Linked DNA regions of Azotobacter salinestris. The protein of the gene in region 1 interacts with the protein of each later gene in a pairwise test. Links are inferred from orthologs where the notes say so. Each region holds a gene or a part of one and is shown in the gene's direction. Other genes may lie near its edges.

The links.
Region 2: the proteins of panC (region 1) and GCU53_RS16270 interact in binary tests that used the Escherichia coli proteins (3 or more experiments, as listed by UniProt). The link is inferred for Azotobacter salinestris from one-to-one orthologs.

What each region holds. Positions count from the first base shown.
Region 1 is NZ_CP045302.1:1,783,895-1,799,865, forward strand. Bases 5,346-8,279 are described here. They hold panC (pantoate--beta-alanine ligase), read left to right. Parts: upstream 5,346-6,350; coding sequence 6,351-7,208; downstream 7,209-8,279. Other genes in these bases: folK (2-amino-4-hydroxy-6-hydroxymethyldihydropteridine diphosphokinase), read left to right, coding at 5,346-5,472; panB (3-methyl-2-oxobutanoate hydroxymethyltransferase), read left to right, coding at 5,554-6,354; panD (aspartate 1-decarboxylase), read left to right, coding at 7,329-7,709; pgi (glucose-6-phosphate isomerase), read left to right, coding at 7,834-8,279. Outside these bases: GCU53_RS08460 (sensor histidine kinase), read left to right, coding at 1-1,466; GCU53_RS08465 (sigma-54-dependent transcriptional regulator), read left to right, coding at 1,489-2,895; GCU53_RS08470 (polynucleotide adenylyltransferase PcnB), read left to right, coding at 3,563-4,957; more of folK, read left to right, coding at 4,960-5,345; more of pgi, read left to right, coding at 8,280-9,498; acs (acetate--CoA ligase), read left to right, coding at 9,631-11,568; GCU53_RS08505 (DUF748 domain-containing protein), read left to right, coding at 11,729-14,659; GCU53_RS08510 (DUF2845 domain-containing protein), read left to right, coding at 14,668-14,970; pnp (polyribonucleotide nucleotidyltransferase), read right to left, coding at 15,041-15,971. UniProt on the Escherichia coli protein: Catalyzes the condensation of pantoate with beta-alanine in an ATP-dependent reaction via a pantoyl-adenylate intermediate.
Region 2 is NZ_CP045302.1:3,480,584-3,492,503, forward strand. Bases 1-2,977 are described here. They hold GCU53_RS16270 (NUDIX hydrolase), read left to right. Parts: upstream 1-1,210; coding sequence 1,211-1,744; downstream 1,745-2,977. Other genes in these bases: GCU53_RS16265 (DUF2333 family protein), read left to right, coding at 162-1,211; GCU53_RS16275 (UbiA family prenyltransferase), read left to right, coding at 2,031-2,977. Also shown: more of GCU53_RS16275, read left to right, coding at 2,978-3,455; GCU53_RS16280 (FAD-binding oxidoreductase), read left to right, coding at 3,452-4,762; GCU53_RS16285 (SDR family oxidoreductase), read left to right, coding at 4,759-5,499; GCU53_RS16290 (lysylphosphatidylglycerol synthase transmembrane domain-containing protein), read left to right, coding at 5,496-6,455; GCU53_RS16295 (DUF6311 domain-containing protein), read left to right, coding at 6,498-8,135; GCU53_RS16300 (IS5 family transposase), read right to left, coding at 8,524-9,504; tnpC (IS66 family transposase), read right to left, coding at 9,808-11,382; IS66 family insertion sequence element accessory protein TnpB, read right to left, coding at 11,402-11,761; GCU53_RS16315 (IS481 family transposase), read left to right, coding at 11,797-11,920.

The sequences.
Region 1 (15,971 bases):
CGAGCCCCGAGGAGCGCAGCGCCGGCGAGGCCTGCGCCGTGGACAACGTGCGCCGGCCGCAGCGCCGCGAGCTGCTGGCCACCTCCGCCCAGGAGTTCGCCGCCCAGTTGGCCCGCCCCCTCGGCGCCAGGACCGCTCAGCGCGAGGTGAAGCAGGCCCTGCGCGACCTGCACCTGCCGTTCGACGAAAGCCGCCCCTTCGCCCTGCGCCGCCTGCGCGACCGCATCGAGGCCAACCTGTCCGGCCTGATGGGGCCGAGCGTGGCGCAGGACATCGTCGAGACCTTCTTGCCCTACAAGACCGCCAGCGAAGACTACGTCACCGAGGACATCCACTTCATCGAGAGCCGCCTGGAGGACTACCGCTCGCGCCTGACCGGCCTGGCCGCCGAGCTCGACGCGCTGCGCCGCTATCACCGCCAGACCCTGCAGGAGCTGCCGATGGGCGTCTGCTCGCTGTCCAAGGACAAGGAGATCCTCATGTGGAACCGGGCCATGGAGGAACTCACCGGCATCTCCGCCGAGCGCGTGGTCGGCTCCTGCCTGGCGACCCTCGATGCCCCCTGGCGGGGCCAGCTGGAAGACTTCATCCAACGCTCCGACGAGCACCTGTACAAGCAGCGGCTGTCGCTGGACGGCCAGATGCGCTGGCTCAACCTGCACAAGGCGGCGATCGACGAACCCCTGGCGCCGGGCAGCAGCGGCCTGGTCCTGCTGGTCGAGGACCTCACCGAAACCCAGCTGCTGGAAAACAAGCTGGCGCACTCCGAGCGCCTGGCCAGCATCGGCCGCCTGGCTGCCGGCGTGGCCCATGAGATCGGCAACCCGATCACCGGCATTGCCTGCCTGGCGCAGAACCTGCGCGAGGAGCACGAGGACGACGCCGAGCTGGGCGAGATCAGCAGCCAGATCATCGACCAGACCAAACGGGTGACACGCATCGTCCGCTCGCTGATGAGCTTCGCCCATGCCGGCAGTCACAAGCAGGCCAGCGAAGCGGTATGCCTGGCCGACATCGCCCGCGAGGCGATCGGCCTGCTGTCGCTCAACCGCGAAGGCGTCGAAGTCCAGTTTCTCAACCTTTGCGATCCCGCCCACTGCGTGGTCGGGGATCCCCAGCGACTGGTCCAGGTACTGGTCAACCTGCTCTCCAACGCCCGCGACGCCTCTCCTCCCGGCGGCTTCATCCGCGTGCGCAGCGAGGCCGTGGAGCACAGCATCGATCTGATCGTCGAGGACGAGGGCAGCGGCATTCCCAAGGCCATCGCCGGACGCCTGTTCGAACCCTTCTTCACCACCAAGGACCCAGGCAAGGGGACCGGCCTCGGCCTTGCACTGGTCTATTCGATCGTGGAAGAGCATTATGGCCGGATCACCGTCGACAGCCCGGCCGACCCCGCGCGGCAACGCGGGACCCGAATCCGGGTCACCCTGCCACGGCATGTCGACATAGCGCCGGTGCCGTGAGACCGTCGAGAGAGCCCGTCCGATGCCACATATTCTGATCGTCGAAGACGAAACCATCATCCGCTCCGCCCTGCGCCGTCTGCTGGAACGCAACCACTACCAGGTCAGCGAGGCCGGCTCGGTGCAGGAAGCCCAGGAGCGCTACAGCCTTCCCGGCTTCGACCTGATCATCAGCGATCTGCGCCTGCCCGGTGCGCCCGGCACCGAACTGATCCGCCTGGCCGAGGGTACGCCGGTGTTGATCATGACCAGCTATGCGAGCCTGCGCTCGGCGGTGGACTCGATGAAGATGGGCGCGATGGACTACATTGCCAAGCCCTTCGACCACGACGAGATGCTCCAGACCGTGGCGCGCATTCTCAGCGAGCGGCGCCAGGCGCCGCCACCGACCGTGCCCGCCGAAGCGGCGCCCCTGGCTCCTGCCCCGGCCAGCGGCGAGATCGGCATCATCGGCTCCTGTCCGGCCATGCAGGACCTGTTCAACAAGATCCGCAAGGTCGCCCCGACCGACTCCACGGTGCTGATCCAGGGTGAATCCGGCACCGGCAAGGAGCTGGTCGCCCGCGCCCTGCACAATCTGTCGAAGCGCGCCAAGGCGCCGCTGATCTCGGTGAACTGCGCGGCGATTCCGGAAACCCTCATCGAGTCCGAACTCTTCGGCCACGAAAAAGGCGCCTTCACCGGCGCCGTCGCCGGCCGTACCGGCTTGGTCGAGGCCGCCGACGGCGGCACCCTGTTCCTCGACGAGATCGGCGAGCTGCCTCTGGAGGCCCAGGCCCGCCTGCTGCGCGTGCTGCAGGAGGGCGAGATCCGCCGGGTCGGCTCGGTGCAGTCGCAGAAGGTCGATGTCCGCCTGATCGCCGCCACCCACCGCGACCTCAAGACACTGGCCAAGACCGGCCAGTTCCGCGAGGACCTGTTCTACCGACTCAACGTCATCTCGCTGAAGCTGCCGGCCCTGCGCGACCGTGAAGACGATGTCCTGCTGATCGCCCGGGCCTTCCTCAAGCGCCAGAGCCAGCGCATGGGCCGCGGCGAAATGCGCTTCTCCCCCGAGGCCGAGCGGACCATCGGCCAGTACACCTGGCCGGGCAACGTGCGCGAGCTGGAAAACGCCATCGAGCGCGCGGTGATTCTCTGTGAGGGCCAGTCGATACCCGCCGACCTTCTGGGCATCGACCTCGAACTGGAGGACCTGGAGGACGAGGGCTTCGCCGAACTACCCGGTCCGGAGGTCGGTGGCAGCCACGAGCCCACCGAGGATCTCTCGCTGGAGGACTACTTCCAGCACTTCGTCCTGGAGCATCAGGACCACATGACCGAGACCGAACTGGCCCGCAAGCTCGGCATCAGCCGCAAGTGCCTGTGGGAACGCCGCCAGCGCCTCGGTATCCCGCGCCGCAAGTCGGGAGCGCCCAGCGGCTCCTGAGTGCCATCAGGGTAACAGCCGGCTGCCAGCAGGCTGTTACCCCCGACAAAGGTGGTAACAGAAACCGGGTCGACAAGTAACCAAAGCCCAGCTAACCCTTTCCCAACGCCACACAAAAATAAAGCTAATTAATTGATTAAAAAGAAATTTTTAATTCATGGCATGACATCTGCTTCTTAATTCGCACAACAACAATAACAAGACGTACCACACCTAATAAGAACGACTGACACGACTCCAGCCCAACAAGAACAACGACGCGGAGACGGGGCCAACCGATTTTTTTGGAGTAGCGCATGCCCGCCGGGCCAAGCCCGCAGCCAGGCCGAGAACAACAAAACTGCCTTGAGGCAGCACCCGAACTGGTGGATCCGCAGGATCCAGGCAATACCTGCGACCAAAGAAATCCGTTTGCTATTGGCTCCCCTGTTGGGGGCCATCCCGGAGCCAACGAGCCAACCGGGACGGGCACACAACAAGAACAACAAGCCCGAAACAGAACAAGAACAACGCACGCACCTCGATTTGAAAGGGAGCTTCGGCTCCCTTTCTGCGCTCGTGAGCCATTCCGGCTTCGTATATCCTCCGGTGCCGATGCTAGAATCCGCAGTCATTCCGCGGTCAAGCTCGTGTCTGGCCGGTCACTCCGTCAAGCAGTCCATCTCCAATGCTGAAGAAGCTGTTCAAGTCCTTTCGCCTATCCCTGAACCGCCCCCATCCGCGCAGCACGCCGGAGGTCCTTGGCAGCCAGCAGCATCCGCTGCGCCGTGCCGACATCAGCCGCCATGCCGTCAGCGTGGTGGAGCGCCTGCAGAATGCCGGCTACCAGGCCTACGTCGTCGGCGGCTGCGTTCGGGACCTGCTGCTCGACATCGAGCCGAAGGACTTTGACGTCGCCACCAGCGCCACGCCCGAACAGGTCCGCGCGGAGTTCCGCAATGCGCGGGTGATCGGCCGCCGCTTCAAGCTGGTCCACGTGCAGTTCGGCCGGGAGATCATCGAGGTCGCCACCTTCCGTGCCCACCACCCGGACGATGAGGACGACGACGAGGACAACCACCTGGCAGCGCGCCACGAAAGCGGCCGGATCCTGCGCGACAACGTCTACGGCACCCTGGAAGAGGATGCCCAACGCCGCGACTTCACCATCAACGCCCTGTATTTCGACGTCACCCATGAGCGCATCCTCGACTACGCCCACGGCGTACACGACATCCGCAACCACCTGGTCCGCCTGATCGGCGATCCCGAACAGCGCTACCTGGAGGATCCGGTGCGCATGCTGCGTGCCGTGCGCTTCGCCGCCAAGCTCGACTTCGACATCGAGCATCACAGCGCCGCGCCGATCCGCCGGCTCGCCCCGCTGCTGCGCGACATCCCTGCCCCCCGCCTGTTCGACGAGGTGCTCAAGCTGTTCCTGTCCGGTTATGCCGAGGACACCTTCGAACTGCTGCTCGAATACGACCTGTTTGCCCCCCTGTTCCCCGCCACGGCCGAGGCTCTGGAGCGCAACCCAGGGTATGCCAGTCGACTGATTCGCCAGGCCCTGGCCAATACCGACGAGCGAATCGTGCAGGGCAAGCCGGTGACGCCCGCCTTCCTGTTCGCCGCCCTGCTCTGGCCAGCCCTGCCGCCCCGGGCCCTGGCGCTGCAGGAGCGCGGCATGCCGCCGCTCCCGGCACTGCAGGAGGCGGCCCACCTGGTGATCACCGAACAGTGCCGGCGAACCGCGATTCCCAAGCGCTTCACCATACCGGCCCGGGAAATCTGGGACCTGCAGGAGCGCCTGCCGCGCCGTCAGGGCAAGCGAGCCGATCTGCTGCTCGAGCACCCGCGCTTCCGCGCCGGCTACGACTTCCTTCTCTTGCGCGAGGAGGCTGGCGAGCAGACCGGCGGACTGGGCGACTGGTGGACCGATTACCAGGAGGCCAGCGACAGCGAAAGGCGCAACATGATCCGCGCCCTCGGCAACAAGGAAGAGGCCGGCGCCGCCCCGCGCAAGCGCCGCCGCAGCGGCGGCCGGCGACGCCGCGGCTCGGACGCTGCACCGGAGCGGGATTGAACGTGGAGCGCGTCTATATAGGTTTGGGCAGCAACCTGGCCGATCCCGCCGCGCAGCTGCGCGCCGCCCTCGCCGCCCTGCAGGCCCTGCCCCGCACCCGCCTGGTGGCGGTTTCCTCCTTCTATGACAGCGACCCCCTGGGGCCCGCCGACCAGCCGTGTTACGTGAATGCCGTCGCCGCACTGGACTCTGCGCTGGCCCCCCTCGAACTGCTCGATGCCCTGCAGGCGATCGAACGGGAGCAGGGCCGGGTACGCAAGGCGGAGCGCTGGGGCCCGCGCACCCTGGATCTGGACATCCTGCTGTTCGGCGACCGTCAACTGCACGAAGAGCGCCTGACCGTTCCCCACTACCACCTCCATGCGCGCCCCTTCGTGGTCTATCCACTGGCCGAGATCGCTCCCGGGCTGCACCTGCCGGACGGCCGCTCACTCGATGAGCTGCTCGCCACCTGCCCGGCACAGGGGTTGCGTCGCCGCACCGAACCGGAGCCGGACGCCCAAAGCGCCAATTGACTTGAAGCCCCCCCATCTGGACTATAGGCCTCCCATTGCTCCGCATCGGTGTCCGCCGATGCCGACCAGGACGAAACCGACATGCCTGATGTAACCCTGACCACCCTGCAAGGCCTCAAGCAGCGCGGCGAAAAAATCGCCATGCTGACCTGCTATGACGCCACCTTCGCCCAGACCGCCTGCCAGGCAGGCATCGAGGTGCTGCTGGTCGGCGACTCCCTGGGCATGGTCCTGCAAGGTCATGACAGCACTCTGCCAACCAGCGTGGCCGAGATGGCCTACCACACTGCCTGCGTCAAACGCGGCAACCGCGGCGCACTGATCGTTACCGACCTGCCGTTCATGGCCTACGCCACCCTCGATCAGGCCTTGGAAAGCAGCGCCCAGGTCATGCGTGCCGGAGCCCACATGGTCAAGCTGGAAGGCGGAGCCTGGCTGTGCGAGACCGTGACGCGCCTGGCCGAGAACGGCATCCCGACCTGCGTGCATCTGGGCCTGACCCCGCAGTCGGTGAACCTGTTCGGCGGCTACAAGGTGCAGGGTCGCGACGAGGGCCGGGCACAGCAGCTGCGTGCCGATGCCGAAGCCCTGGAGCGGGCCGGTGCAGCCATGCTGCTGCTGGAGTGCGTGCCCAGCCCGCTGGCAGAACAGATCACCCGGGCGGCGGGCGTGCCGGTCATCGGCATCGGCGCCGGCGCCGCCACCGACGGCCAGGTACTGGTCATGCACGACATGCTCGGGCTGTCCCTGAGCGGGCGCACGCCGAAGTTCGTGAAAAACTTCATGGCCGGCCAGGACAACATCCAGGCAGCCTTTGCCGCCTACGCCAACGCAGTCAAGCAAGGCGAATTCCCCACAGCCGAACATGGATTTTCAGCATGATCACCTTCAAGACCGTCCGCGAACTGCGTGCCGCCATCGCCCGGGCCCGTGGCGAAGGCAAGCGCATCGCCCTGGTGCCGACCATGGGCAACCTGCACGCCGGCCACATCGCCTTGGTTGACAAGGCCCGCCAGCGCGCCGACTTCGTGGTCGCCAGCATCTTCGTCAACCCCCTGCAGTTCGGCCCCACCGAGGATCTGGATAAATATCCGCGCACCCTCGCCGCCGACCAGGAAAAGCTGCTCGAGGGCGGTTGCAACCTGCTGTTCGCCCCCAGCGCCGAGGAGATGTATCCGGGCGGCATGCAGGGGCAGACGCGCATTGCCGTTCCTGGCGTCTCCGAGGGACTCTGCGGCGCAACGCGTCCCGGCCACTTCGAGGGGGTCGCCACCGTGGTGACCAAGCTGTTCAATATCGCCCAGCCCGACATCGCCCTGTTCGGCGAGAAGGACTACCAGCAGCTGGCGGTGATCCGCGCCCTGGTGCGCGACCTCAACATGCCGATCCAGATCTTCGGCGAGCCCACCGTGCGCGCCGCCGACGGCCTGGCGCTGTCTTCGCGCAACGGCTACCTGAACGACGAGCAGCGGAGCGTGGCGCCGGCGTTGTACCGCACCCTGTGCGATATCGGCACAGCCATCCAGGCAGGCGAGCGGGACTTCACCACACTCTGCGCCCGGGGACTGGAAACGCTGCGGCAGTCCGGCTTCCGCCCCGACTACCTGGAGATCCGCGAAGCCGCCAGCCTGCGCCCGGCGAACCCCGGGGACCACCGGCTGGTCGTGCTCGGAGCAGCCTATCTGGGCACCACCCGCCTGATCGACAACCTGAGCGTCGATATCAGCGGCGACTGAACAATGACGAAGGCTCGCCGGGACGGTCCGCAGGTCGGTCCCGGCGGGCCGTTTTCTTGATCCCCCCTGACGGTTAAGGCAAACTCAGCCGCCGCCAGTGGAACCTGAAGAGGAATCGCCATGCATGCCATCATGCTCAAGGCCAAACTGCACCGTGCCGAGGTGACCCACTCGGTGCTCGATTACGAAGGCTCCTGCGCCATTGATGGGGAATGGCTGGATCTGGCAGGTATCCATGAATACGAGCAGATCCAGATCTACAATGTCGACAACGGCGAGCGTTTCACCACCTACGCAATCCGCGCCGAGGACGGCTCGAAGATGATCTCGGTGAACGGCGCCGCCGCGCACAAGGCGCAGAAGGGCGACCGCGTGATCATCTGCGCCTATGCCCATTACAGCGAGGCGGAGCTGGCCACGCACAAGCCGCGCATGCTGTACATGGCGCCCGGCAACGTGCTCAGCCATACCAGCAACGCGATCCCGGTCCAGGTTGCCTGAGTCGCTCACCCACGCCACCGGCCCCTCCGCCTTTTGCCATGTGCGCTGCAGGCGTCCCTCCCGAAAAGCCCGGAATACTCCGGGCTTTTTGCTATCCGCACAGCCCCACAGGAAGCAGAATCCCATGCCGCACTACCAGCAACCTCTCGATGTGACTACCCTGAGTTCCTGGGAGGCGCTCCGCCAGCATCGCGAAGTCATGCAGTCCTTCAGCATGCGCGAGGCCTTCCAGAACGATCCGCAGCGCTTCGCCGAGTTCTCCCTGAGCAGCAGCGGTCTGTTTCTCGACTACTCGAAGAACCTGCTGACCCAGGAGACCCGCAGTCTGCTGATGCGCCTGGCACGGGAAGCCGGGCTGGAAAGAGCCATCCATGCGCTGTTCGAAGGCGAAGCGGTGAACGCCTCCGAAGGCCGTCCGGCGCTGCACACCGCGCTGCGCCGGCCGGTCGGCGACCGCCTGGTGGTCGACGGCGTGAACCTGATTCCCCAGGTTCATCGGGTACTCAACCAGATGACCGAACTGGTCGGCCGCATCCATGACGGCCTGTGGCGCGGCTACTCGGAAAAACCCATCACCGATGTGGTGAACATTGGCATCGGCGGCTCCTTCCTGGGCCCCCAACTGGTCTCCGAGGCCCTGCTGCCCTTCGCCCAGCGCGGTGTGCGCTGCCACTACCTGGCGAACATCGACGGCAGCGAGTTCCATGAACTGTCCACCCGCCTGCGTGCCGAGACCACCCTGTTCATCGTCTCCTCGAAGTCCTTCGGCACCCTGGAGACTCTGAAGAACGCCCAGGCAGCACGCACCTGGTACCTGGCCCAGGGCGGCACGGAAAGCGAGCTGCACCGCCATTTCATCGCCGTCTCCAGCAACATCGAGGCAGCGGTGGCCTTCGGCATCCGCGAGGAGAACATCTTTCCCATGTGGGACTGGGTCGGCGGACGCTATTCGCTGTGGTCGGCCATCGGCCTGCCGATCGCCCTGGCCATCGGCATGGCCAATTTCAAGGATCTGCTCTCCGGCGCCTACGCCATGGACCAGCACTTCCTGAACGCGCCCTTCGAAGGCAACATGCCGGTGCTGCTGGCCATGCTCGGCGTCTGGTACGGCAATTTCTGGGGCGCGCAGAGCCACGCCATCCTGCCCTACGACCACTACCTGCGGAACATCACCCAGCACCTGCAGCAGCTGGACATGGAGTCCAACGGCAAGAGCGTTCGCCAGGACGGCAGCCCGGTTTCCTGCAATACCGGTCCGGTGATCTGGGGCGGCGTCGGTTGCAACGGCCAGCACGCCTACCATCAGCTGCTGCACCAGGGCACCCTGCTGATTCCGGCGGACTTCATCGTGCCGGTGGTCAGCCACAACCCGGTGGCCGACCACCATCAGTGGCTGTACGCCAACTGCCTGTCGCAGAGCCAGGCCCTGATGTGCGGCAAGAACCGCGCGGAAGCCGAGGCCGAACTGCGCGCCAGGGGCATGAGCGAGGAGCAGGTGCAGCGCCTGGCGCCGCACAAGGTGATCCCCGGCAACCGGCCGAGCAACACCCTGGTGATGGAGCGCGTCAGCCCGCGCCGCCTCGGCGCGCTGGTCGCCCTCTACGAACACAAGGTGTTCGCACAGAGCGTCATCTGGGGCATCAACGCCTTCGACCAGTGGGGCGTCGAGCTCGGCAAGGAGCTCGGCAAGAGCGTCTATCCGCGACTGACCGGCCATGACGAGTCAGTGGCCGAGGATGCCTCGACCCAAGGCCTGATCGACTACTTCCGCGGCCGCCACCGCGGCTGAATCCACCCGGCGCGCAGGCCCCGTCCGGCCTGCACGCCCCCTCCTGCGCCCCCCCCCTTGCGAAACTTGAACCCGGCGGTCCGTGGGTCCACGATTACGTCACCCGCGGACACACAACAACAAGGAGCCGCCATGTTCAAGATCGCCAACCATCCCGTCAGCGAAGCATCGCGCCAGCACAGCTGGCTGGACAATGACGACTATCTGCGCCTGTATCGGCAATCGGTCGAACAACCGGACAGCTTCTGGGCCGAACAGGCCAAGGCCTTCCTAGACTGGTTCGAGCCTTGGCAGAACGTCCATCGCGGGGACATGAACAAGGGCCAGACCAGTTGGTTCGAGGGCGGCCAGTTGAACGTCGCCCACAACTGCATCGACCGGCACCTGAAGCAGCGCGGCGATCAGGTGGCGATCATCTGGGAAGGCGACAATCCAGCCGATTCCGCACGGATCACCTACCGCCAGCTGCACGAGCAGGTCTGCCGCCTGGCCAATCTGCTGAAAAACCGCGGCGTCGGCAAGGGCGACCGGGTCTGCATCTATATGCCGATGATTCCCGAGGCCGCCTATGCCATGCTCGCCTGCGCCCGCATCGGCGCCGTCCATTCGGTGGTGTTCGGCGGCTTCTCCCCGGAGGCCCTGCGCGACCGCATCCTCGACGCCGATTGCCGCCTGCTGATCACCGCCGACGAGAGCGTGCGCGGCGGCAAGGTCGTGCCCCTCAAGCGCAATGCCGACAAGGCCCTGCAGAGCTGCCCGAACCTCTCCACCATGGTGGTGGTACGCCATACCGGCGGCAACATCGACTGGAGCGAAGGCCGCGATCTCTGGTACCACGAGGCCGTACCGGGCTGCAGCGCCGACTGCCCGGCCGAGCCGATGGACGCCGAGGCACCGCTGTTCATCCTCTACACCTCGGGCAGCACCGGCAAGCCGAAGGGCGTGCTGCACACCACCGGCGGCTACCTGCTGCAGGCGGCGATGACCCACAAGTACGTGTTCGACTACCACGACGGCGACATCTACTGGTGCAGCGCCGACATCGGCTGGATCACCGGACACAGCTACATCGTCTACGGCCCACTGGCCAACGGCGCCACCACCCTGATCTTCGAGGGCGTCCCCAACCATCCGGACGCCTCGCGCTTCTGGCAAGTCGTCGACAAGCACCAGGTCAACATCTTCTATACCGCACCCACCGCACTGCGCTCGCTGATGCGCGAAGGCGAAGGCCCGGTCAGGAAGACCTCGCGCGCCAGCCTGCGCCTGCTCGGCTCGGTGGGCGAGCCGATCAACCCGGAAGCCTGGGAGTGGTACTTCCACGTGGTCGGCGAAGGCCGCTGCCCGATCGTCGACACCTGGTGGCAGACCGAAACCGGCGCCATCATGATCACCCCCCTGCCCGGCGCCACCCTGCTCAAGCCCGGCTCGGCAACCCGTCCATTCTTCGGCGTGCAACCGGCGCTGCTCGACGAGAAGGGCAAGGAGATCGAAGGCCCCGGCGCCGGCGTGCTGGTGATCAAGGCCAGCTGGCCGAGCCAGATCCGCAGCATCTACGGCGATCACCAGCGCCTGATCGACACCTATTTCAAGCCCTACCGCGGCTACTACTTCACCGGCGACGGCGCGCGTCGGGACGAGGATGGCGACTACTGGATCACCGGCCGGGTCGACGATGTAATCAATGTCTCCGGCCACCGCATCGGCACCGCCGAAGTGGAAAGCGCCCTGGTGCTCCACGACTGCGTCGCCGAAGCCGCCGTGGTGAGCTGTCCCCACGACGTCAAGGGCCAGTGCGTCTACGCCTTCGTCACCCTAGTGACCGGCAGCCAGCCCAGCGATCAGCTCAAGCGGGAACTGATCGATCAGGTCAGCCGAGAAATCGGCAGCTTCGCCAAGCCGGACTTCCTGCAATGGGCACCGCGCCTGCCGAAGACCCGCTCGGGCAAGATCATGCGGCGCATCCTGCGCAAGATCGCCTGCAACGAACTGGACAATCTGGGCGATACCTCGACACTGTCCGATCCCTCGGTGCTCCAAGAGCTGATCGACAGTCGCCTGAACCACTGAGGCCGGCGCAAGGAAAGGCAGGAAGCAGGGGGAGAGACACCTCTGCCCCGCTTCCTTCCCAGTCCCTCCCGATGGAACAACGCGCGGCCGGCTTGGCTTCGGGGAACAGGGCTCCCATGCCATACTCCCAGCCATGTATTGCCGGAAAAGATGCACCTCCATGCCCAAAGGACTGAAGCCCACCCTCGCCACCCTGGCAATCGCGCCCGCCCTCTACAGCCTGCTCGGCTTCCTCGTTCTCCCAGGCGTTGCCCAGCAGGCGATCAACCGGCAACTGCCCCGCTTCGTCACCCAGCCCGCCAGCCTCGAGCGCCTGGAATTCAACCCTTTCACTCTGGAGCTGACCCTGCACCGATTGCGCCTCGGCGAAACGGGCCGCGAACAATTGGCCTTCGAACGCCTGTACGGCAAGCTGGAGTGGGACAGCCTGTGGCGCGGCCACTTGCATCTGGCCGAGATACAACTGGAACGCCCGCAGGTGGAAGTGCTGTTCGACAAGCAGGGCACGCTCAATCTGGCCCGCCTGTTCAAGCTTCCGGCGCCCTCTCCGGAGAAGGCGGAAGAGTCCGCTGGAGCCCCCTTTCCAGTACGCCTCGACCACTTCCTGCTGACGGGCGGCCAGTTGCACTTTCAGGACCGACGGCCGAGCGAGCCGGTCGAGGCCCGCTATAACGACCTCGCCCTCGAGCTGCGCCATCTCGGCACCCTGCCGAACGACACAGCCGAGCTGAATCTGCAGGCCAGCGACCGGAATGCCGGGCGGATCGACTGGCGCGGGCAGCTCAGCCTGATTCCGCTGCGCTCCAGCGGCAAACTGGGCATCGATCAGGCCAGCCTGCGTCCCTGGTGGCCCTATGTGCGGGATGCCGCGCCCCTGGTGCTGGAGAAGGGCATGTTCAGCCTGAGCAGCGACTACCGGCTGGACCTGGCGGAAGGCGTCCAGCTGCAACTGCAGAATGCAGTCCTCAAGCTCGCCCCGTTTGCCCTCGCGGCGCCGGATGGCCGTCCCCTGGCACGCCTGAAGAGCCTGGAGATCGGCAAGACCTCGCTCGATCTGACTAGGCGCCAGGTGTCGATCGGCCAGTTGCAGGGCCAGGGACTGGAAACCTGGGCGGCCCGCGAGGCCGATGGCGAGCTGGACTGGCAGAAACTGCTCGCCCCCAGCACGTCCGGACAGCAGAGCGACGCCAAAACCAAGGATAAACAGCCCGACAAACCCGACAAAGAACCCGGCAAGCCTTGGCAGATCCTGTTGGCGGATGTCCGCCTGCGCGGCAGTCGCCTGCATCTGGCCGACCGGGTGCCGGAACAGGACGTGGAGCTCCAGGTCGGCCCGCTGGATCTCGCCCTGCGCGACTTCGACAGCCTCGGCCAGACCCCCTTCCGTCTCGAACTGGATAGCGGTATCGACCGAGAGGGCCACCTCAAGGCCGCCGGCCAAGTACGGCTGAGCCCTCTCGCCGCGCAACTGCAGGTCGACAGCCGCGATCTAGACCTACGCCCGGCGCAGGCCTATCTCGCCCCGTTCATTCACCTGGAACTGCGCAGCGGGCAACTCGACAGCGCCCTGAAAATCGACCTGAAAGGCGGCGAAAAGCTGGCCCTGCAGGTCGACGGCCGTGCCACCGTCAAACAATTGCATACCCTCGATACCCTGAAGAACCGCGACTTCGTCAAGTGGCGACAGCTGACCCTCGAGAACCTCCGCTACCGTCATGGCGAGCAGCTGGGTATCGAGCGGATCGTGCTCGAGCAGCCCTATGCCCGCTTCATCGTCAACGAGGACCTGAGCACCAACGTCAGCGAACTGCTTATTCCCCAAGGGGAAAAGCAACCAGCCCAGGTGACACAAAAAGGCACGAAGTACCCCACGGAGAAAACGGCTGCCCAGCCGCTGGGCATCCACATTGGTGCGGTGGAGATCAAGGACGGCTCGGCCAACTTCGCCGACTTCAGCCTGAAACCCAACTTCGCCACCGCCATCCAGCAGCTCAACGGGCGCATCGGCAGCCTGGACAATCGCCGGCAGAAGCCGGCCACGGTGGACGTCAAGGGCAAGGTGGACCGCTACGCTCCGGTCAGCATCAAAGGCAGTCTGACCCCCTTCGATCCGCTCGAAAGCCTGGACATCACGACCCGCTTCCAGCGCGTCGAGCTGACCACCCTGACCCCCTACTCCGGCAAGTTCGCCGGCTATCGCATCCGCAAGGGCCGGCTCAACCTGGACCTGCGCTACCGCATCGACAAGGGCCAGCTGAATGCCGAGAACCGCCTGGTCCTGGAGCAGCTGCAACTGGGCGAGCAGGTCGACAGCCCGGATGCGGTGGACCTGCCGATCCGCCTGGCGGTAGCCCTGCTGAAGGACAGCCGGGGACGGATCGCCATCGACCTGCCGGTCAAGGGCGATCTGAACAACCCCGAGTTCAGGGTCATGCCCATCGTCTGGCAAACCCTGCGCAATCTGGTACTGCGCACGGCACAAGCGCCGTTCAAGTTCATTGCCGGGCTCGTCGACGGCGAAGCCGATCTCAGTCAGGTCGAGTTCAGGCCAGGCAGTAGCGAACTGGATGCTACCGCGCAGCGCAACCTGGATGCCCTCGGCAAGGCCCTGAAGGAGCGTCCGCAGCTGCGCCTGGAGGTCGAAGGCATGAGCGCTCAGGCCAGCGACGGCCCCCTGCTGGCAGAACAGCGCCTGGAGCGCGAATACCGGGAGCTCTACTACAGCATTCTGCAGCGGCGGGGCGAGCGCGTGCCGGCCAGCGCCGATGGGCTGAAGGTACCCGAGGGAAAGAAAGGGCCACTGCTGGAGGGCATCTACCGCAGCCGCCTGAAACGACAGCCGCCGGAGGAATGGAGCGGGCTGGACAAGAAGCGGCGCGCCGCCCGGCTGCGCGAAGCCGTGCTGACCGACTGGGCTGACAGCACGCTGCTGCTTCGCCAGCTGGCCCAGGCGCGCGCCACCAGCATCAAGGCCTACCTGGTCGAACAGGTCGGCCTGGACGACCAGCGCATCTACCAGTTGGATGTCGGCGTCAGCGAGGCGCCCGCCGGCGAGCGCGTCAGTGTCCCTCTGCAACTGGCCAGCGAATAGGTGCGCGAATGAATCTCCTGCGCCTGCTCGCCGCACTGCTCGGCCTGGCACCGACGCTGCTCCTGGCCGCCACCCTGCGCTGCGACAACCGGCTGATCAGCACCGGCGACTCCATCCACGAAGTCCTGACCAAATGCGGCGAACCGGTCAGCCGCGATCTGCTCGGCTATCGCGAGCGGCGCGACGACTGGGGTTTTCGTCATGAGCTGGTAGTGGAGGAATGGGTATACGGCCCGCGCAACGGCATGTACTACTTTCTACGCTTCGAAGGCAACCGTCTGGTCGACATCGACAGCCGTCGCGTCCAGTAGGGAACGTCCTGTACCGAAACGAACGAGGGCCCCGCAGGGCCCTCGTCTTTTCCACTTGGAGGCGATGGCGTCAGACGCCAGAAGCTTCGGCAGCGGCGACGTCCTTGATCGACAGCTTGATGCGACCACGGTTGTCCACATCGAGAACCAGCACCTTCACCTCCTGGCCTTCCTTGAGCACGTCGGTGACCTTCTCGATACGCTGGTCGCTGATCTGCGAGATGTGCACCAGACCATCCTTGCCCGGCAGGATGTTGACGAAGGCACCGAAGTCGACGATGCGCTCGACCTTGCCGACGTAGATCTTGCCGATCTCGGCCTCGGCGGTAATGGACAGCACGCGCTGCTTGGCCGCCTCTGCTGCCTCGCGGGTCTCGCCGAAGATCTTGATCGAGCCGTCGTCCTCGATGTCGATCGAGGCCTTGGTTTCCTCGCAGATGGCACGGATGGTGGCGCCACCCTTGCCGATCACGTCGCGGATCTTGTCCTGATCGATCTTCATCGCCAGCATGGTCGGGGCGTTGACCGACAGCTCGCTGCGCGACTGGCCGATCACCTGGCTCATCTGACCGAGGATGTTCAGGCGGGCTTCCAGCGCCTGGTTCAGGGCGATCTCCATGATCTCCTCGGTGATGCCCTGGATCTTGATGTCCATCTGCAGCGCGGTAACGCCCTTGGCGGTACCGGCCACCTTGAAGTCCATGTCGCCCAGGTGGTCCTCGTCGCCGAGGATGTCGGTCAGCACGGCGAACCGCTCGCCTTCCTTGACCAGACCCATGGCGATACCGGCTACCGGCGCCTTCATCGGCACGCCGGCATCCATCAGCGCCAGGGAGGCACCGCAGACCGAAGCCATGGAGCTGGAGCCGTTGGACTCAGTGATTTCCGAGACCACACGCACGGTATAGGGGAACTCGTCGCCCTTCGGCAGCATGGCCTGCACACCGCGGCGGGCCAGGCGGCCATGGCCGATCTCGCGACGGCCGGCACTGCCCATGCGG
Region 2 (11,920 bases), 1.7 Mb from region 1 along the record:
AGCGCTGCAGGCTGCGGCCGGCGTGCGACAGGCGCGGTGTCGGTGTCCGGCCCGCATCGAGGCCGGGCGCCGCTCTGTCCCGGTGTGCTTTCCATTAATGCTAGGCTTGCGCGGCTGGCCCTGTGGGCCGGTCGACTTTTCGAATCACGAAGGATTTTGCCATGCTGGACTGGAAAGAAAGCGCAAGCCGTGCGTACGGTGGGGCCGACAGCGCCCTGCGGCGTGTCGTCGGCAACCACTGGCTGGGCCGTGCCCTGGCGCTGCTGCTCGCCCTCTACCTGCTGGTGACCGGGCTGCTGGGCTGGTACTGGAGCCAGGAGCCGGACGCCTTCCCGGTACGAGAGAACGCCCAGGCCGCAGCCGAACAGGCGCAGCGCAAGTTCGTCAAGGGTTACACCACCGTCGAGACCCTGAAGACCGTGGCCGGCACCCTGCTCGACAAGCCGGGCGGCTACCTGACCAACGATCTCTCCCCGCCCGGCATCTGGCTGGATAACATGCCCAGCTGGGAGTTCGGCGCGCTGGTCCAGGTGCGCGATCTGGCACGCTCGCTGCGCAAGGAAATGGCCCGCTCACAGTCGCAGTCCACCGAGGACCCAGACCTGGCCAAGGCCGAGCCGCGCTTCAATTTCGACAACCGCAGCTGGGCGCTGCCGGCTTCCGAAACCGAATACCGCGCCGGTCTCAAGCTGCTCGACAGCTACCTGGCCCGCCTGGCCGACCCGGTCAAGCCCAGCGCGCAGTTCTTCTCCCGCGCCGACAACCTGAACGGCTGGCTGGGCGACGTCTCCACCCGTCTCGGCTCGCTCTCCCAGCGGCTCTCGGCGAGCATCGGCCAGGAGCGCCTGGATGCCGACCTGGTGCCTGACGAAACGACCGGTCAGGTGCAGCAGGGAGAGATCGTCGAGACGCCCTGGCTGCAGATCGACAACGTGTTCTACGAGGCGCGCGGCCAGGCCTGGGCGCTGGCGCACTTCCTGCGCGCCATCGAGGTGGACTTCGGCGACGTGCTGGCGCGCAAGAACGCCACCGTCAGCCTCCAGCAGATCATCCGCGAACTGGAGGCGGCGCAGGAGCCGCTGTGGAGCCCCATGGTGCTGAACGGCGGCGGCTACGGCGTCCTGGCCAACCACTCGCTGGTGATGGCCAACTTCATCTCCCGGGCCAATGCCGCGCTGATCGACCTGCGCGCGCTGCTCTCCCAGGGCTGATGGAAATCTCCGCACGGGAAGCGGCCCACCGGGCCGCTTCCGATGCCGAGCTGATCGTCTGGGTCGACGCCGACGACCGCCCGCTCGGCGCATTGCCCCGCGCCGAGCTGCGCGAGCGTGGACTGATCGGTCGCGGCACCTTCATCCTGTTGTTCGACGGCGCCGGGCAGCTCTGCGTGCACCGGCGCACCCTGAGCAAGGCGATCTATCCCGGCTACTGGGATGTGGCCGCCGGCGGCATGGTGCAGGCCGGGGAGGAATACGGCGAGTCCGCCGCCCGCGAACTGGAGGAGGAACTCGGCATCGCCGGCGTGGCGCTGCACGAGCACGGGCGTTTCTTCTTCGAGCAGCCGGACAACCGCCTGTGGTGCGCGGTATTCTCGGCGGTCTCCGACGCCCCTCTGGTGCTGCAGCCCGAAGAAGTGCTGGAGGCCCGCTTCATCCCGCCCCACGCGGCCCTGCGCGAGGCCCTGGAACGCTCCTATTGCCCGGACTCCCTGCAGGCCCTGCGCCTCTGGCTCGGGATGCGCTGAGGCTTCGGCGACCGACCGCCGTTCATTTCGTCCGATTCCGCCCTGCAGGGTGAGGCCTGCCGGGCAGCCTTCGTCTGTTCGTCTACGATCTTGTGGGGCCGGGTCTGGTGCTTGCCTGGCTGCCGCCCTCCAGGAGGGTGACGGTTGCCGGCGCCGTTCTCGGTCGGTGCATGTCGTGCTCTGCAAGCCCATGTGCGAGGGAAGGGATGACTACTGGAAAACGGCCGGATGCCGAAGAAGTGCATGCTCGTCCAGGCGTTTCGTGCCGGCTCGAGGAGGGTTCGACGTGAGCACCGCTCCTCTCGTCATCGATCTGGATGGCACGCTGCTGCGTTCGGATCTTCTGCTGGAGACCGGGCTGTGCTTTTTCCGTCGCCAGCCGTTGAGTCTGCACAAGCCGCTGGGCTGGCTGGGCAAGGGCAGGGCCATGCTGAAGGAGAAGCTGGCGCAGGGCGCACAGATCGAGGTCGGCAGCCTGCCCTACGATCCGCAGGTGATCGCCCTGATCGAGGCCGCGCGGCGCAATGGACGGACGGTGGTGCTGGCCACCGCCAGCCACCAGAGCCTGGCCGAGCGCATCGCCGGTCATCTGCAGCTGTTCGACCGGGTGCTGGCCACCTCGGCCGGACACAACCTTTCCGCCCAGCGCAAGCGCGACGTTCTGGTCGAGCAGTACGGGGAGGGCGGCTTCGACTATGTCGGCAACTCCCGGGACGACATTCCCGTCTGGGCGGTGGCGCGCAAGGCCTACGTGGTCAACCCCGAGCGGGGTGTGGAGCGCCGGGCCAGGGCGCTGGGCAATGTCGAGCAGGTCATCCGCTCGACCCCTTCCACCCTGAAGGAGTGGCGCAGGGCCCTGCGCCTGCACCAGTGGCTGAAGAACCTGCTGATCTTCGTGCCGCTGCTGGCCGCGCACCGGCTGACCGATCCCGTGCTGCTCGGGCAGGCCATCCTGGCTTTCCTGCTCTTCGGGCTGTGCGCCTCCAGCGTCTACCTGCTCAACGACCTGCTGGACCTGCCGGACGACCGGCTCCATCACACCAAGCGGCATCGGCCCTTCGCCTCCGGCCGGTTGTCGCTGCGCAGCGGCCTGCTCGCCTGTCCACTGTTGCTGGCGGCGGCCTTCGCCGGCGCCCTGTGGCTGCTGCCCTGGACGTTCGCCCTGACCCTGGCCGCCTACTACGCCCTGACCCTGGCCTATTCGCTGGCCCTCAAGCGCTGCATGGCGGTCGACATCATCGCCCTGGCACTGCTCTACACCCTGCGCATCGTCGCCGGAGCCGCCGCGTTCGACCTGCCGTTGACCTTCTGGATCCTGGCCTTCTCGATGTTCATCTTTCTCAGTCTGGCGCTGGTCAAGCGCTATGCCGAGTTGCGCGAGGCGCGCAGCCGGGGGCGGACCGAGAAGACCCGCGGGCGCGGCTACTACCCCGACGATCTGCCAATGATCGCGTCGCTCGGCGCGGCCTCCGGCTACCTGGCGGTGATGGTGCTGGCCCTGTACATCCACGATCAGGCCACCGTCTCCCTGTACCGCTATCCGCAGGCGATCTGGCTGGCCTGCCCGCTGCTGCTGTTCTGGATCAGCCGTGTGTGGATGCTCACCCATCGCGGACAGATGAACGAGGACCCGGTGGTGTTCGCCGTCCGCGATCGCGTCAGCCTGCTGGTCGGCGTCCTGTTCGGTCTGGTGTTCTGGGGGGCGGCATGAGCGCACCGCTGCGCTCCTGGGGGGGCTATCCAAATGCGCCGCAGGGCGCGCTGGCCTGCCACTGGCGCGAGCGGCTGGCCGCCGATCTGGAGGCGGTCGTCCGCGCCCGGGGCGGCACGCTGCCCTACGGCAACGGGCGCAGCTACGGCGACAGCTGCCTGGCGGCCAGCGACCGGGTCCTGCACATGCGCACGCTGGACCGCTTCATCCAGGCCGACTGGCAGCAGGGAACCATGGTGGCCGAGGCTGGCGTCACCCTGGCCGAGATCCTGGCGCTGGCGATTCCCCGCGGCTGGTTCCTGCCGGTTACCCCGGGCACCCAGTACGTGACTCTGGGCGGCGCCATCGGCAACGACGTGCACGGCAAGAATCATCACCGACGCGGCACCTTCGGCAACCATGTGCTGCGTTTCGGCCTGCTGCGCCAGGGCGAGCTGCTGGCCTGCTCGCCCGCCGATCATCCCGAACTGTTCGCCGCCACCATCGGCGGGCTGGGGCTGACCGGGGTGATCGCCTGGGCGGAGATCCGCCTGATGCCGATCCGCTCCAGCCAGGTCGACAGCACCCGGGTGCGTTTCGAAAGCCTGGGCGAGTTCTTCGCCCTGTCCGCCGAGCTGGACCCGCGCCACGAATACAGCGTGGCCTGGATCGACTGCCTGGCCCGGGGGCGCCAGGCCGGCCGGGGGGTGTTCAGTGTCGGTGACCATGCCCGCTACGGGCGGCTGGAGGTGGACGGGCGGAGCAAGCGGCAGGTGCCCCTGACGCCGCCGTTGTCGCTGGTCAACCGCCTGTCCCTGCACGCCTTCAACGCGCTCTATTGGCGGATGCACCCGAGCCGGCGCATGGACAGGCGCGTCGACTACGAGCCCTTCTTCTACCCGCTGGACCGCCTCCTGCACTGGAACCGCATCTACGGGCGCCGGGGATTCCAGCAGTACCAGTGCGTGATTCCCGAGGCCGTGGCCGAGCCGGCCCTGCACGAGCTGCTGGGTACCATCGCCGCCTCCGGCCAGGGCTCCTTCCTCGCCGTGCTCAAGCGCTGCGGCGCCATCGCCTCGCCCGGTCTGCTGTCCTTCCCGCTGCCGGGCACCTCGCTGGCCCTGGACTTCCCGCACAGGGCCGAACTGGCGCCCCTGTTCGCCCGGCTGGACGCCATCCTGCGCGAGGCCGGCGGACGCCTGTATCCGGCCAAGGACGCGCACATGAGCGGCAGCGACTTCCGCCGGGCCTATCCCGCCTGGGCGCAGCTCGAAGCCCTGCGCGATCCGGCCCTGAACTCCCGCTTCTGGAGGCGAGTCACCGCATGAGACGCATACTGATCATCGGCGCCACCTCGGCCATCGCCGGCGCCTGCGCCCGCCTGTGGGCAGAGCAGGGCAGCGAGCTGTTCCTGGTCGCCCGCAACTCCGAGAAACTGGAGCAGGCCGCCGCCGACCTGCGCATCCGCGGCGCCCGGGCAGTCACCACCCACTGCCTGGAGGCCACCGACGTCGCCGCCCACCCGGCCATGCTCGAACAGTGCCTGGCCACCCTGCAGCAGATCGACGTCGTCCTGGTCGCCCATGGCACCCTGCCGGACCAGCGGGCCTGCGAACGGGAGGTGGACGTGGCCCTGCACGAGTTCGCCAACAACGGCACCTCGGTCATCGCCCTGCTGACCCTGCTGGCCAACCAGTTCGAGCTTCAGCGCTGCGGCAGCCTGGCGGTGATTTCCTCGGTGGCCGGCGACCGCGGCCGACCCTCCAACTACCTGTACGGCAGCGCCAAGGCTGCCGTCTCCACCTTCTGCGAGGGACTGCGCGCCCGCCTGTTCAAGGCCGGCGTGCATGTCATGACCGTCAAGCCGGGCTTCGTCGACACGCCGATGACCCGCGGGCTGGCGTTGCCGACGGCGCTGCTGGCCAGTCCGGAGACGGTGGCGCGGCACATCCTCCGCGGGCTCGAGCGGCGCACGGCGACCCTCTACACCCCCGGCTTCTGGGCGGCGATCATGCTGGTCATCCGCAGCATTCCGCAGCCGCTCTTCAAGCGGCTGAGCCTGTGAGCGAGGCCCTGTACCTGTCCGGCTGGCGCTACCGGGCGGTCATTCTCTCGGTGGTGGGCGCGGCGTTCGGCTATCTGGGCTTTTCGCTGTGGGCCGGCTGGCAGGCGGTCGGCAGCGCCGTGGCCCGGGTCGGCATGGGCGGCATCGTCCTGGCCCTGCTGCTGTCGCTGGTCAACTACGGGCTGCGCTTTCTGCGCTGGCAAAGCTACCTTCGCGCATTTGGCCATACGGTGCCTTGGTGGCCCAGTCTCAGGATATACCTAGCCGGCTTTGCTTTGACCACCACGCCCGGCAAGGCGGGCGAAGCCCTCCGTGGTGTTCTGCTCAAGCCTTGGGGGATGCCTTATCCGCAGAGCTTCGCTGCTTTTTTCAGCGAGCGCCTGTCCGATCTGTTTGCCGTGGTCCTGCTCGCCCTGTTCGGCCTAACCCTGTATCCCAATGCTTGGCCCCTAATCGGCCTTGGAGTCGGATTAGTCGTGAGCGGATTGTTCGTGCTCTCACAGCGCAGGTTGCTTGAGCGGTTGCTTGAGCTGTTTTCTTGGCAGCATGGGGCAGTGCTTGGCCTGATCAAACATTTGCCCCAAGTATTGCTGGAGGCTCAACGCTGTCATCGGCTGGAAATGCTAATCGGGGCTACGCTGCTAAGTGTGATTGCCTGGAGTGCCGAAGCACTGGCTTTCCACTGGATATTGCAATGGATGGGGGCCGAGAACTCGTTGGCTTTCACAGTGTTTGTCTATGCATTATCTATGTTGGCTGGTGCATTAAGTTTCATGCCGGGGGGCTTGGGCGGTGCCGAGGCATTGATGGTGACCTTGCTAGTCTGGAAAGGAATGCCAAATGGCGATGCAGTCGCGGCGACTGTATTGATTAGGCTGGTCACGCTGTGGTTTGCAGTGGGGATTGGGGCGGTGTTTCTATATTTTGGAAATAGAATGGTTCTTGGTAGGGGTTAATCACTTTATTGTTGGCTGTACATTTCTAAGGATAAGATTTTTATGAAGGCAAATAGCGAAAAATATTTTTTGGCGGGGGTGTCTATTTTTTCGATTTTGTCCTTCAATTCAATTTTTGGGTTTCGCTTCTTGGATATTAGGTATATAGATTGGTTGTTTCGCCATGGCGATACTGCTATGGGGCAGATTGCTTGGCAGTATTTTAGTGCAGACTCATGGCGTTGGCCTCCTGGTGTCAATCATAACTATGGCGTGGAGCTCTCGTCTGGGATCTTGATGTCCGACTCCAATGCGTTTTTTGCGTTGATTTTTAAGCTCCTGCCCATTGATGGGCCTTATCAGTATTTTGGAATATGGTTATTTATTTGTTTTTTGCTCCAAGGATGGGTTGCTTTTAAGATTGCTCGCTCTTTGAGTATTTCTCTGGTTGGTGCTTCTTTGTTTGCTGCTTTTTGTGTCGTGTCTCCGATCATGGTTTGGAGGATGTATGGCCATTTTAATTTGGTTGGACATTGGTTGATTCTGATGGCGTTGTATTTCTACTTCTCTAAAGTTGATTTCTTTTTTGATGTATGGCGTTGGGCTCTGTTGATTCTTGTTTCAATTTTGGTACATCCCTATATAGGGGTTATGTGTTGTCTGGTTTTTGCTGGCTATTTAGGGGAGGTGTTGCTGGCTAAGAAGTATACCTTTTTTAATGTGGCCTTAATGGGGGGAGGAGGCGTTTTCTCTTTTCTGTTTGCGCTCTGGCTAGGAGGGTATTTTTTGTTGGGTAGGGCGGGGGGAGAAGGGGGATTTGGTTTCTTTAGAATGAATCTTCTTTCGTTTATTCAGCCGGTGCCGGCTGAATGGAGTAAATTTTTCAAGGCAAGGGATGGATTTGGTGCCGGAGACTATGAGGGTAATGCTTATATGGGGCTTGGCTTCTTGTTGTTGCTTCTTGTAGGGTTGCCCTATTTTTGGAGGAATGTTTGTGGTTCATGGCGTAAGCATGTTGCGCTGATTGGGGTGTGCTTCATTTTAATCATGTTTGCAGTTTCAAATAATGTTGGTATGGGGGCTTTAAACTTTTCTTTTTCTCTTCCTGTAGTGCTTGTCGATGTGTTTGGTGTGCTGAGGGCTTCAGGGCGCTTTATTTGGCCTGTATGGTATTTGGTCCTGCTTTTCGCTTTTTATGTGCTTTTTAAGGAATTAAATGGGAGGCAGTTTTTATCTGTGATTTTGCTGGGTTTTCTCCTTCAGGTGTATGATACAAGTGATGGGCTTGCCTCAATAAAGGCACGCTGGGATCATCCATTTCAAGGAAATTTAAAGTCATCTCTTTGGGGTGATATTTGTAAGGAATATTCTTCTGTCAAAGGTTTTGTTTCGCCAGGTGGTTCCAGTGGTGAGTTGTGGCTGGATTTAGGAGTTTTTACTTCGGTTTGCGGGCTTCCGACAAATATTGTACGTTATGCTAGGTCGACATTCTCTGAAGATGCTTATTTGAGGAGGTGGTCCGAATTCTTGAGTCAAGCGGAGAGGGGGAGGCTTGATAAGGATGCCCTGTATATTTTAGATGAAAATAGTGCTGCTCTTTATCGGTTGGCTATTCAAGGTTCAAATTATGGTTTGATTGGTGTTGATGGTCTTTATGTTTTGCAGCCTCTTGAGACTGGGGCTGGGTTGTTAGTGAAATAGTTTATTTTAAATATAAGCGAAGAGAGGGGGTTTTAAGGTATAGCCCTTGTGAGAGGTTTTAGTCAGAGAATTGTAGGGTTGCGGTCAGCTATTAATCCGGCAATACAATAGGGCACTTTCTGTATTTTGGTTTCTCCTTGAAAATCAAGGATATATGCCGATACTGGTATGAGCCTTATTTGTGCTTTCGTATTGCCGGATTAATATGTGGGTGAAGGGAGAGGACTCTTGGGCATCTAGGGATGGTCTGAAGTAGTCATGTATTTCTGGCTGACTTCAACCCCCCGCCGACTTTGAAAGCGGAGAATCGATCAAAAACGATCAGATCACCCGCTCGTTTCTGCGTTTTTTAGCTGCCGCGAGCACGTCGCAGCAACCGTTTCCCGCATTACAGGCGCACCTCTCCTGCATTCGCCAGTAAATATCGGCGCGCCATCCACAGATTCGACAAGGCGAACAGCGTCACCAACTGTGACGTGTTTTTGGCCAATCCCCGGAAGCGCACCTTGGTGTAGCCAAACTGGCGCTTGATCACGCGGAACGGATGTTCGACCTTGGCTCGTACCTGGGCCTTGGCCTTCTCGATCTTGCGGATCGCTTTGTATAAGGCGCTACGCTTGCCATGCTTCTTGTAGGTACTGCGCCGGGCCGCGACCTGCCAGATGACCTGCCGACCTTCATGCTCGGGGCGCTTCTCTACGCCGGTATAGCCCGCATCGGCACTCACTACGTTTTCCTCGCCATGCAGCAGTTGGTCGACTTGGGTGACATCTGCCACGTTGGCTGCCGTGACCACCACGCTGTGCACCAGACCCGACTCAGCGTCGGCACCAATGTGAGCTTTTGCGCCGAAGTAGTACTGGTTGCCCTTCTTCGTCGAGTGCATTTCCGGGTCGCGCTTGCCGTCCTTGTTCTTCGTCGAGCTCGGCGCATGGATCAGGGTGGCGTCGACAATGGTGCCCTGGCGCAGCGACAGTCCGCGCTCGCCCAGATAGCCGTTGATCACCTCCAGTATTCCCCCGGCCAGTTCGTGCTTCTCCAGCAGGCGACGGAAGTTGAGGAGGGTCGTTTCGTCCGGGATGCGCTCCAGGCTCAGGCCGGCGAACTGGCGCAGGAGAGTGGTTTCGTACAGCGCTTCCTCCATCGCCGGATCGCTGTAGCCGAACCAGTTCTGCATCAGGTGCACGCGCAGCATGGCTGCCAGCGGGTAGGCGGGCCGACCGCCTTCGCCCTTGGGATAGTAGGGCTCGATCAGGGCGATCAGCCCCTGCCACGGCACCACCTGGTCCATCTCGAGCAGGAAGCGCTCGCGGCGGGTCTGCTTGCGCTTGCCGGCATACTCGGCATCGGCGAAGGACAGTTGCTTCATCGGGAAACTCGGACAAGGGAGCGGGTGTATTTCACCAGAATCGGGAAGTCTTTTTCAGGATTTCCCTAGGTGTTTGGTCCCGGGGAGTACTGGTTTATGATATGAGCCTCTCTCGGAGGAGGATCCATGGCTCAGGTACTTCACAAACGCGCCACGACCACGCACGCCATTCGAGCAGAAATACAGTGATCGCCAGATTCGATCGCGACGCTGAGCCGGCGCTATCACCTCACCCCCAAGACCGTACGCAAATGGCGCGAAAGCGATCCATAAACCCTGTCTGTTGACGGCCGAGCCGGTCGTTTACAGTGGCGCCGTCGGCGTGCAGTTCCACGGCAGCAGCGCCTCGTAGTCTTCGACGCCTTGCGCTGCCGGCAGGCGTTCGAGGACGTGGCGCAGCCAGGCGTAGGGCTCCTGCCCGTTGGCCCTGGCGGTTTCCACCAGGCTGTAGAGCTGCGCGCTGGCCGTCGCGCCTTTGGGCGTGTCGCTGAACAGCCAGTTCTTGCGCCCGATGACGAACGGGCGAATGGCCCGTTCGGCACGGTTGTTGTCGATCGGCAGGTAGCCCGCCTCGGTATAGCGGATGAGCCGGCTCCAGTTGCTGGCCAGGTAGTTCACCGCCTTGCCCAGCGCATTCTGCGCCGTGACCTGCGGCAGGGTCTTGTCCAGCCAGGCCTTGAGCTGGGCGAGGACCGGCAGGCTGTGTTGCCGGCGCGCCTCCAGGCGCTCGGCATCGCCGGCCTGTCGGAGGTCGCGCTCGATAGCGTAGAGCCGGTTGATCCAGGCCAATGCCTGGTCGGCGCGCCCGGTCTTGCCTTTGGGCTGCACCTGCTGCGCCTCGACGAACTTGCGCCGGGCATGGGCCCAGCAGCCCTGGCGCTCGATGCCCGGTTGCGCGGCCAGGGCGTTGTAGCCGGCGTAGTCGTCGGTCTGGCGCGACCCGGTCATCAGGTAGCCGCGGTAGCCGGCGAGCAGGCGCAAGGGCACCTCCTGTGCCCGGCTGGGGCTGTAGTCGAAGAGGACGACCGGCTGCTCCGGCGGGCCGCCGGTCTGCACCCACATCCAGGACTGGCTGGAGGGATCCCGGTCCGGCTCCTTGAGCACCTGCACCCGCGTCTCGTCGCAGTGGATCACCGGGCTTTCCAGCAGCCGGTCGCGCATCAGGTTGAGCAAGGGTTGCAGCTGCCCGGCGCACTGGATCGCCCAGCGCGCCAGGGTCTGCCGGGGGATCTCGACGCCGTGGCGGGCGAGCACCTTCTCGAAGCGGTGCAGCGGCAGGCCGTCGACGTACCTGGTGGTCAGCAGCATCGCCAGCACGCCGGGACTGGCCAGGCTTTTCTCGAGTAGCTGCGCCGGCTTGTCGGCGGTGGTCGGTGCGCTTTCGCAGCCCCGGCAGGCGTAGACCTTGCGGATATGCCGGATCACCCGGATCTGCATCGGCACGATGTCGAGCTGCTCGCTGACTTCCTCGCCGATGGCCTGCTTGCGGCAGCCGCAGGCGCAGCTCAGTTCGTGCTCGGGCAGTTCGTGGACGACCTCGACCCGTGGCAGTTCGGCCGGCAGCGGCTGGCGTTTGCCACGGTGCTTGATCGGGGCGACGCCTTCTTCGGCCTCGGCGATCTCTTGTGCTTCGGCTTCAACGGCAGGCGCCGGCTCTTCGGCCAACTGCTCGGCTTCGTTGAACATCGCCAGTTGCGGTGAGTCCGGATCGATACTGCGCTCGGATTTCGAGCCGAACAGGCGTTGACGCAGCAGGGCGACCTGTTCCTGAAGCTGTTCTATGCGAGCATCCTTTGCCGACATCTGCTCGTTCGCCGACAGCAATAACTGCTTGAGCAAAAGCGGATCGTCGGGAAGGGTGTCGGGCATGAAATTCATGGAGCCGGATTATACCGGCTCAGGCCACATAGCGCGGCCTCAACACCCGCTGCGGGCGGTTGCGCCAGAGGTCGAAGCCATCCAGCAGCCAGTTCAACTCCTCGGCGCTGAGGACGATGGCCTCGTCGCCGGGCTCCGGCGGCGCCTTGAAGCGCTCGGCCTCCAGGCGCTCGAGCCAGAGACAGAAGCCGTTGCGCTCCCAGTACAGGATCTTCACCCGATTGCGCGCCCGGTTGAGAAACACGAACAACACCGGATCGAACACCGCTACCTGGATGTCCAGCTCGACCAGGGCGGCGAGGCCATCGATGGATTTTCGGAAATCGACAGGCTTGGGATAGAGGTAGACCTTTTCGACCTTGGCGTCGGGTCGCATCATGGTGACGGGCTCCAGAAAGAAATCGGGAGCACAGCATCGGCGGGCCTTTACCTCGGTTGAAGATGGGGTTCATGGAGCGCTTTCAATGGCGCAGCCGCGACACGGTCGAGGATGCGCCCATGGGGCCCAGCACCCCGCGCTCGACCTCCCTGACACCGC